DNA from 3 places in the Streptomyces sp. NPDC003011 genome. Region 3 is predicted to be linked to each of the others. Evidence: riboswitches for the same ligand, from Rfam matches in the RefSeq annotation. Region 3 holds a riboswitch; each other region holds the start of a gene.
What was found. A riboswitch is a leader RNA that binds a small molecule or an ion and turns the genes downstream of it on or off. The one in region 3 is predicted to bind cyclic di-AMP.
Positions count from the first base shown of each region.

Region 1 (3,266 bases), on a different contig from region 3:
CCGGCACCGACGACCTGTTCGTCGCCTGGGAGACCCTCACGCACGCGGGCAACCCGGCCACCTGAGACGGGGCCGCGGGAACCGATGCGACATCTGTCCTGCGTATGGCGTACACTGAAGTCACAACGACGCGGGGTGGAGCAGCTCGGTAGCTCGCTGGGCTCATAACCCAGAGGTCGCAGGTTCAAATCCTGTCCCCGCTACTGAAGGCCGAGGGCCGGAATCCGAAAGGGTTCCGGCCCTCGGTGCGTGGGGGGTGCTCTCCCGTCATCCGGTCGTCATCCGGTCGGCCCTCACCGCTCGCCCGCCGCCCCCGCCGAGGGAACTCTGGACGGGCGGGACGGTGACCGGAGCGGACGTACGCGGTGGGAGACGAGCGGTGCGGCCTGGGAACGTGGCGGGGGAAGGGCCGTACGCCGGAGCCGGCGCGCGTGAGGGGCGGCGGCTGTCGAAGCTGCGGGTGCTGCTTCAGGTCCTCCCCGCCCTGCTGATCGTCGGCGGCGTCCTCTACGACCTCCTCACCCCCCGGCGTTTCACCGCGATCCCCTTCTTCACGGCCGCCCCGCTCGTCGCCGCGCCGGTCTACTCGCTGTGCGGCACCGCCGTCATCGGGGGCGTGGCCCTGATCGCCGCGTACGCGGTCCACGCCAGGTCCGGCTTCGGCCTGGACGCGGACACCGTCACCGAGGTGGTGACGGTCGCCACCGTCGCCGTCCTGGCCGCCGTCATCAACCGGGTCGTCCGCCGGGGCGACCAGCGGCTCGCCTCCGCCCGCGAGATCGCCGAGGCGGCCCAGCGCGCGGTGCTGCCGGAGCCCGCCGCGCGGATCGGCGGTTTCGACATCGCCGCCCGGTACGAGGCGGCCCAGGCGGACGCCTCCATCGGGGGTGACCTGTATGCCGTACAGGACAGTCCGCACGGTGTCCGGCTGGTCGTCGGGGACGTCCGCGGCAAGGGGATGGGCGCGGTGGCGGCCGTCGCCATCGTGATCGGGGCCTTCCGGGAGGCCGCCGAGCAGGAGGCGACGCTGGAGGCGGTCGCCGGACGGCTGGAGCGGGCGCTGACGCGGGAGGCCGCGCGGCGGGACGGCGTCGAGGCCGTCGAGGGGTTCACGACGGTCGTGCTCGCCGAACTCCCGCACGGGGAGGGGGTGGTGCGGATCCTCAACCGCGGGCATCCGCCGCCGCTGCTGCTGTACGCCGACGGCGGTGTACGGCCGTTGCCGGCCCGCGAGCCCGCGCTGCCGCTCGGCATGAGCGAGCTGGGCAGCCGGCCCGACCGGGCCGAGGAGGCGGTCCTCCCGAGGGGAGCCACCCTGCTCGTGCACACCGACGGGCTGTCCGAGGCGCGGGACGAGCACGGTGTGTTCTACGACCCGCAGGAGCGGCTCGCCGGGCGGGTCTTCCGTGACCCGGGCGCGCTCCTGCGCACCCTCGCCGAGGAGGCGCGCCGGCACTCCGGGGGCGGCATGACGGACGACATGGCGCTGCTCGCCGTACGGCGGCCGTGACCGTTGTCACCACGGGTGACCAGGTGAGTGCCCTGCGCTGAAGAACTGACGCCTCGTCAGTACTCGTGTGATGTGCGAGGCATGGCCAACTCGCCCGTTTTTCGCCGATCGTGGGGTGTTGGTCCAGCGGATCATCGTTAATGATCAAGCGGAACAGCTTGGAATAGAGGCCCCGCGTCTATTAACGTTCGATAACGCAGCGCGGTCGTCCCAGCCGTCACAAGAGACGGCTCCGTGCGCACGCGCCGAATCCCGCGAGGGAACCGGGGAACCACTACTTGGGGTGAATCACGCGTAGACCGCCGTGTCCGCACGGCTGGTATACGCGCGTAGGAGACCTTCCTGCTCCGAACCCGTCAGCTAACCCGGTAGGCGAGAAGGAAGGAAAGGAGCACGCCCACGTGGCGTCCAACCGGCCTGCCCCAGAAGCCCCGTTCGTGCCGAGCCAGCGCGACAGCGAGACCTTCGGCTACGGCGAGTACCGCACCGACGAGGGCCCCTGGACGGAGTGGAACCCCACCGAGGAGTCCATCCGTCCGGTACGCGGCCGGCACCGTGTCGCCAAGCAGCGCGGCGGACTCGCCCGCAGCTCCACCGTTCTCGGCGTCGGTGTCATAGCCGCCGTCGGCGCGGGCGGCATGGCCAGCGCCAACACCGGCAAGCCGCCGGTGTCCATCTCGCTGCCCGACCTGCCCTCCGTGGGTTCCCTCATCTCGGACGACGACACCTCCGAGACCGCGGAGAACACCGCGACCGCGCTCAGCACCGTCGGCACGGCCTCCGTGGAGGCCGCGCAGGGCACCGAGAACGCCGGCGAGGTGCTGCGCTCCCGGATCCTCGCCCAGGCCGAGCAGCAGCAGGACCAGATCGAGAGCAAGGCCGTCGCCGACGCGGTGGCCGCCGCCGAGAAGCAGGCCGCCGAGGCCGTCGCCAAGGCGGAGAAGGAGGCCGAGGCCAAGGCCGCCGCCGCGAAGCAGCAGGCGAAGGAGGAGGCCGAGAAGAAGGCTGAGGCCGAGCGTCTCGCCGCGCTGGCCAAGCAGTACGCGCTGCCGACCTCGTCGTACACGATCACCTCCACCTACGGCCAGGCCGGCTCCCTGTGGTCCTCCGGCTACCACACCGGCCTCGACTTCGCCGCGCCGACGGGCACCCTCATCAAGGCGGTCCACACCGGCACGATCACGCAGGCCGGCTGGGACGGGTCGTACGGCTACAAGACCGTCCTCACGCTCGACGACGGCACGGAGATCTGGTACGCCCACCAGTCGTCGATCAACGTCAGCGTCGGTCAGAAGGTCAACACCGGGGACGTCATCGGCCGCGTGGGCGCGACGGGCAACGTGACCGGCGCGCACCTCCACCTGGAGGTCCACGCGGGCGGATCGGCCGGCGGCCTCGACCCGATGGCGTGGCTGCGGAGCAAGGGGCTCAACCCCTGAGGCCCGCGGGCCACTCGGCCGCACGGATGTGACGAGCGCGGGGGCCTTCCGCACAATGAGGGCCTCCGCCGCGGGCGTTGCCGTGCGGCACGACCGCGCACGCCTCGCCACGGCGTCCCGCCCCGGCCACGTCGGCCTCCACCGCACGCACGACGCGAAGACGGAACTGGGGCGTTGACGGACGCGCCGGCCTGCCGGCACCGGTGGGCTACGACCGGTACGGGTTCCAGGCCGGATACGGCACCGCCGGGTACCCCGGATACGCGGGCGCCGCCGGATACCCGTACACCCCGTACACCGGCCACGGCGGCGCGGCC
Region 1 is NZ_JBSFTY010000125.1:9,052-12,317, reverse strand. Features, by position in the region: gene ACWD0J_RS38250 (alginate lyase family protein) at 1-65, shown strand, start outside; tRNA gene ACWD0J_RS38245 (tRNA-Met) at 130-203, shown strand; gene ACWD0J_RS38240 (PP2C family protein-serine/threonine phosphatase) at 380-1,510, shown strand; cyclic di-AMP (ydaO/yuaA leader) riboswitch at 1,744-1,900, shown strand; gene ACWD0J_RS38235 (M23 family metallopeptidase) at 1,912-2,949, shown strand; gene ACWD0J_RS38230 (PrsW family intramembrane metalloprotease) at 3,158-3,266, opposite strand, start outside.
Region 1: another riboswitch for cyclic di-AMP. It lies ahead of ACWD0J_RS38235 (M23 family metallopeptidase); the one in region 3 lies ahead of ACWD0J_RS04675 (transglycosylase family protein).

Region 2 (3,266 bases), on a different contig from region 3:
TCGAGGTGATCCTGGACGCGCCCCTGGAAGCCGAGCCGGCCGGTCTGGACGGCGTCGCCACGATCATGGCGCGGGCCTTCTCCGAGGGCACCGACAAGCACTCCGCCGAGGAGTTCGCCGCCGAGCTGGAGCGCTGCGGTGCCACCCTCGACGCGCACGCCGACCACCCCGGCGTACGGCTCTCCCTCGAAGTCCCCGTCTCCCGCCTGGCCAAGGCCCTGGGCCTGCTCGCCGACGCCCTCAGGGCGCCCGCGTTCACGGACGGCGAGATCGAGCGGCTGGTCCGCAACCGCCTCGACGAGATCCCGCACGAGCTGGCCAACCCCTCCCGCCGTGCCGCCAAGGAGCTCTCCAGGGAGCTGTTCCCGTCGACCTCGCGTATGTCGCGCCCGCGCCAGGGCAGCGAGGAGACGGTCACGGCCATCGACTCCGCGGCCGTACGCGCCTTCTACGAGAAGCACGTCCGACCGGCCACCACCACCGCCGTGGTCGTCGGCGACCTCACCGGTCTCGACCTCGACGCGCTGCTCGGTGACACGCTCGGCGCCTGGACCGGTTCCCCGGCCCAGCCGCGTCCGGTGCCGCCGGTGACCGCCGACGACACCGGCCGGGTCGTCATCGTGGACCGTCCGGGCGCCGTCCAGACGCAGCTGCTGATCGGCCGCGTCGGCCCGGACCGGCACGCGCGCGTGTGGCCCGCGCAGGTGCTCGGCACCTACTGCCTGGGCGGCACCCTCACCTCCCGGCTGGACCGCGTCCTGCGTGAGGAGAAGGGCTACACCTACGGCGTGCGGGCGTTCGGGCAGGTCCTGCGCTCGGCTCCGGACGGCTCGGGTGCCGCGATGCTCGCCATCAGCGGTTCCGTGGACACCCCGAACACCGGTCCGGCCCTCCAGGACCTGTGGACCGTGCTGCGCACGCTCGCCGCGCAGGGCCTGACCGACGCCGAGCGCGACGTCGCCGTCCAGAACCTCGTGGGGGTGGCGCCGCTGAAGTACGAGACCGCGGCGGCCGTCGCCGGCACGCTGGCCGATCAGGTCGAGCAGCACCTGCCGGACGACTTCCAGGCGACGCTGTACCAGCAGCTCGCCGCGACCGGCACCGTGGAGGCCACCGCGGCGGTCGTGAGCGCGTTCCCGGTGGACCGCCTGGTGACCGTCCTCGTCGGCGACGCCGCGCAGATCAAGGAGCCCGTCCAGGCCCTCGGCATCGGCGAAGTCAGCGTCGTCTCAGCCGAGTAGCCGCAGCCGTGCCCACAGGCCCCGGTGACAGGAGTGCCACCGGGGCCCCTTGATGTCCGACGGATGTCCGAATTGAGGGAAAGGTTGCCTGTCTGCCCTGTGGCATGCGCTACAAAAGCCGTGATCCGTTTGGGGATTGAAAGTCGGCACGTTTAGCGTCATCCCGGCTGTTCGTCAGGCAGTGCGCCGCGTCCGCGGCACCGGACAGTCATCGCCGAGTCCCCGCATGGCGCGAGCCAGGGGAGCCGGGGACCCACACCAGAAGTCCCTGGGGTGAATCGGACGCCCGCGCGCACCGCGAGGGGGCCCGTAGGAGACCTTCCTGCTCCGAACCCGTCAGCTAACCCGGTAGGCGAGAGGGAAGGAAAGGACCAGCCACTCCATGGCGTTCATGTGCGCCGCCGGTAAGCACCGTCGTCCCAGCCGGATGAAGCGCAGCACCGCCCGTGCGGCCGGCGTCGCGGCTCTGGCCACCACCGGTGTCATCGGCTCCCTGGCCGCCCCCGCGCTCGCCGCCGAGCCCGCGGCCGAGCAGACCGGTCTCACCCCCGTCATCACCATCGGCGACGCGATCGCGGACCAGATCGACGCCCAGGCCGCCGCCCAGAAGCAGGCCGCCGACGAGGCCGAAGCCCAGCGGAAGGCCGAGGAGGCCGCCCGCAAGAAGGCGGCCGCGGACGCCAAGAAGGCCCGCGAGGCCGAGGAGCGTGCCGCCCGCGAGGAGGAGCGCAGGCGTCTCAACGCCTACGTCGCCCCGATCTCCGGTTCGTACATCTCGACCAGCTACAAGTCCGGTGGCTCCCTGTGGTCCTCCGGCAGCCACACCGGTGTCGACTTCCATGCCTCGACCGGCACGTCCGTCCACGCGGTCGGCTCCGGCACCGTCGTCGAGGCCGGCTGGGGCGGGGCGTACGGCAACCAGATCGTGATCAGGATGAACGACGGCACGTACACCCAGTACGGCCATCTGTCGTCCATCGGCGTCTCGGTGGGCCAGTCGGTCACCCCGGGACAGCAGATAGGCCTCTCCGGCGCGACCGGCAACGTCACCGGCCCGCACCTGCACTTCGAGGCCCGGACGACCGCCGAGTACGGCTCGGACATCGATCCCGCCGCCTACCTGCGCTCCCACGGCGTGAACCTCTGACCTCGCACGCCGTGAGCGTCTGACGCTGCCACGGAGTGAACGTCCGACGCCCGCACGGCGGGCGCGTCCCGCGACGGACGGCAGGACATCCCGAAGCCCCGGCTCCCCGAGCCGGGGCTTCGGCCTTTCGGATGCCCGTCTGTCCAAAAAATATCCATGGATTCCGACCCGCCATCGGAAATTCCGGCTCATTGCAATAGAGTCACTGAACACACGTCAATCGTCGACGTTTCACGGGGATTAAGGCGGAGGTCGGTCATGCGTATTCCGGCGCACTCGGTATGCACCGCGATCCGGGACGACATCGTCGCGGGTGTCTACGAGCGCGGGGGCCGGCTCACCGAGGAACTGCTCGCGCGGCGCTACGGCGTCTCGCGCGTCCCCGTCCGCGAGGCCCTGCGCACGCTGGAGGCGGAGGGCTTCGTGGTGACCCGGCGGCACGCGGGCGCGTGCGTCGCGGAACCCACCGAGCAGGAGGGCGCCGACCTCCTGGAGATGCGCATGCTGCTGGAGCCGCTCGGCGCCTCCCGGGCCGCCCAGCGGCGCACGGAGGCCCACCTCAAGGTGTTGCGCGGACTGGTCCGGCTGGGCCAGGAGCGGGCCAGGCGGGGCAACAGCGAGGATCTGCGCTCCCTGGGCGGCTGGTTCCACGAGACGCTCGCCCAGGCCTCCGGAAGCCCCGCGATGACCTCGATGCTGACCCAGCTGCGCCACAAGATCGCCTGGATGTACGCGGTGGCGGCGCCCGCCGACCCGGTGGAGTCCTGGGCGGAGCACGGCGCGATCGTGGACGCGGTGGCGCGCGGCGACAGCGAGCGCGCGCGGACGGTCACGGCGCTGCACACCGAGCGCGCCACGGCCGCGCACCGGCTGCGCTT
Region 2 is NZ_JBSFTY010000038.1:45,689-48,954, forward strand. Features, by position in the region: gene ACWD0J_RS20535 (M16 family metallopeptidase) at 1-1,241, shown strand, start outside; cyclic di-AMP (ydaO/yuaA leader) riboswitch at 1,444-1,611, shown strand; gene ACWD0J_RS20540 (M23 family metallopeptidase) at 1,624-2,388, shown strand; gene ACWD0J_RS20545 (GntR family transcriptional regulator) at 2,647-3,266, shown strand, end outside.
Region 2: another riboswitch for cyclic di-AMP. It lies ahead of ACWD0J_RS20540 (M23 family metallopeptidase); the one in region 3 lies ahead of ACWD0J_RS04675 (transglycosylase family protein).

Region 3 (3,266 bases):
CGCCCTCGTCGCCGAGGCCGGTGGACAGGCCCTTCCTCTTCAGCACCTTCTTGAGGGTGTGGTAGACCTCGGTGCCCCAGCGCAGGGCCTCGGAGAAGGACTCCGCGCCGATCGGGGCGATCATGAACTCCTGGATGTCCACGTTGGAGTCGGCGTGCGAGCCGCCGTTCAGGATGTTCATCATCGGCACCGGCAGCAGGTGCGCGTTCGGGCCGCCCAGGTAGCGGAAGAGCGGGAGGTCGCTGGCCTCGGAGGCGGCGTGGGCCACGGCGAGGGAGACGCCGAGGATGGCGTTGGCGCCGAGGGAGCCCTTGTTGTCGGTGGCGTCCAGGTCGAACATCGCCTGGTCGATCAGCCGCTGCTCGGTGGCGTCGTAGCCGACCAGCTCCGGGCCGATCTGCTCGATGACGGCCAGGACGGCCTTCTCGACACCCTTGCCCTGGTAGCGGTTCGGGTCGCCGTCGCGGAGCTCGATGGCCTCGAATGCGCCCGTGGAGGCGCCGGACGGGACGGCGGCACGACCGGTGCTGCCGTCGTCGAGGCCGACCTCGACCTCGACCGTGGGGTTGCCTCGGGAGTCCAGGATTTCCCGGGCTACGACGACGTCGATGGACGGCACGAGCATCTCCTTCTTGGATGTGACGTGGGCAGCAGGACCACGGTGGGTCCTGCGAGACCGAGCCTAACCGGCCCGGGGGGATCGGCCAGCCGGTCGCCCACCCCTTGGGCAGAACCGAGAGTAAATTGTTTCCGAACGGAACAAAGAGCGGAGCGGAGAGCGGAACACACAGGGGGCGCAAAGAGGGGCACGAAGAGGGGCACAAAAAAGCCCCGCTCCGGTGCGTACGGGGGAACACGCACCGGAGCGGGGAGCCCGTGGGGACGGGGGGACCCTCACGAGGCCTTCATCATGAAGGACCCGGATGTGGGGTCGCTGTGGTTCAGCTGGGCGCCGCGTACTACTTCAGGTGCAGCTGCTGACCCGGGTAGATGAGGTTGGCGTCCTCGACGATGTCCTTGTTCAGCTCGAACAGCTTCGCCCAGCCGCCCTTGACGCCCTGCTTGTCGGCGATGGAGCTGAGGGTGTCGCCGGAGACGACCTTGTACTCGCCGTCGCCCTTCTTGACCTTCTTGCCGGTCGGGGTGGTGACGGTCTTCTTGGTGGCCGGACGCTCGGCGGAGCGGGAGGCCGGCTGCTCGCTGGTCGAGCGGCTGCTGGTGTCGGTGCTCTGGCCCTGGCTCTGGCTCTGGCTCTGCGAGGAGCTGCTGGAGCCGCTCGACGAGGACTCGGCACCGGCTCCGTTGTAGGCGGCACCGGACAGGCTCACGCCGCAGACCGGCCAGGCACCCTTGCCCTGGCCCGCCAGGACCTTCTCGGCGACGGCGATCTGCTGCGCCTTGGAGGCCTGGTTGGCCTGCGCGGCGTACTGCGTGCCGCCGTACGCGGCCCAGGTGGAGGCCGAGAACTGCAGGCCGCCGTAGTAGCCGTTGCCGGTGTTGATGGACCAGTTGCCGCCGGACTCGCACTGGGCGACGGTGTCCCACTCGGAGGCGGTGGCGGCGGAGGCGCTGCCGGCCGCCATCAGCGGGGCGGCGACGGCGGCACCGGTGACACCGGCGATGGCGATGGCACGGGTGGCCTTGGACGGGCGACGGTGCTTGCCCTTGGCGGAAAACAGCATGGTGGATCCCCTCACCGACGCCTGCGAGGTGAGCTGTCGGGTTCGGGCCGGTTGAGTTGCCCGGCCGCGCCTCTCACGAGGTGCGGCTTCACCCCAAGCCGGTTCCAGCCTCAAGTGCTGGCCCCGGCGCTTACCTTGGGTCCCCCGCTCCTGCCTACGGCGCTTGACGCGACGACTGTTCCCGGACGGCCGCTGGCAGGATTCGGCGTTGCGGCAGCCGGGGCTCGTGTTGGCGAGCGGTCCCGACGGTAGACACGCGATCCACGGAATTTCAAAGACGATCAGGGCTTCTGAGACTCATCCCACACTTTCGCCAAACCGGACATTCAGTGCGAAGCGTGACGTGAACTCCCGTTGGTTTTCGCCCTATTCGACACCAAGTCCAAGGGTCTGACCGGGCACGATACGGCTCGGGTCACCACCGATCGCCTGCTTGTTCTCCTCGTAGAGCGCACGCCATCCGCCGTCGAGCCCAAGGGAGTCGGCGATGGACGCGAGCGTGTCTCCGGGAAGGACGGTGTAGGAGTCGCCCCGGGCGGCGTGACGGCCGCCGGAGGTGGCCGTGTCGGCGGCGGCGAGGGTCGCGTTCTCATCGGCGCTGCCGCCGCGGTGCTTGCCGCCGCTGAGGGCGCCGGTGTCGACGAGGCTCGAAGAACCGCCCACTTGCCAGGAGTTGTCCGAGTCGTCCTGATTCTCCGTGCCGGTGGAGGAGTCGCCGGAATCCTGGGAGTCACGGGAACCCGCGCCGGGATCAACGGATGTGTCGGAGTTGGCCAGGTTGTCCCCGGTGCCCGAAGAGCCCGAAGAGCCCGAAGAGCCCGATGAATCCGGCGAATCCGGCGAATCCGTGGGCGACGAGGCCGACGCGGACGGCGACGCCGTGTCCGACTCCGCGTCCGCGGAGGAACCCGTCGACGGATCCGCGGGGTCGGACAGGCCGGAGGAGGCCGAGCCGCCCGTCCCGCTCGACGTGTCCGGCGTCGCGTCGCCCGCCACACCCGTGTCGACGTCGGCCGCCCGGGAGTCCTTGCTGAGCCCGTTGAGCAGCCCGCAGGTGGACCAGTAGCCGACGCCCTGGTCGGCGAGGATCTTCTCCGCCACGGCGATCTGCTGGGAGCGGCTGGCCTGGTCGGCGCGCGAGGCGTAGTCGAGGCCGCCGTACTGCTCCCAGTCCTCCTGGGCGATGTGCAGTCCGCCGTAGTGCCCGTCGCCGCTGTCCGCGCTCCAGGAACCGTCGGTCTCGCAGTTGGCGACCTGGTCCCAGGTGGTGCCGGTCGCCGCGCTGGCGCCGGTGGCACCGAGCAGCGGGATCGCGATGGCGGAGCCGGTCACTCCGGCCGCGACGAGAAGAGCCGGAGCCTGGCGGGGGCGACGATGACGGCCGTTCCCGGAGAGCATGCGGAGACCTTTCACAAGACAACGGTGACCGGCGCGGCGCGTGGTGCTCGGCGCCGCGCTGATCCGTGAACGTATAGGCACACGATCACTTGTCACAAGTTAATGCCGCGCAGATCACGTGAAGATCACAGAGTTGAGGGCGTGTCACCTTTACCTGCGTGAAGGCGTCCGGCCACGGGGCGTGAA
Region 3 is NZ_JBSFTY010000006.1:44,023-47,288, forward strand. Features, by position in the region: gene eno (phosphopyruvate hydratase) at 1-625, opposite strand, end outside; gene ACWD0J_RS04675 (transglycosylase family protein) at 960-1,682, opposite strand; cyclic di-AMP (ydaO/yuaA leader) riboswitch at 1,686-1,854, opposite strand; gene ACWD0J_RS04680 (transglycosylase family protein) at 2,049-3,080, opposite strand; gene ACWD0J_RS04685 (cytochrome P450 family protein) at 3,231-3,266, opposite strand, start outside.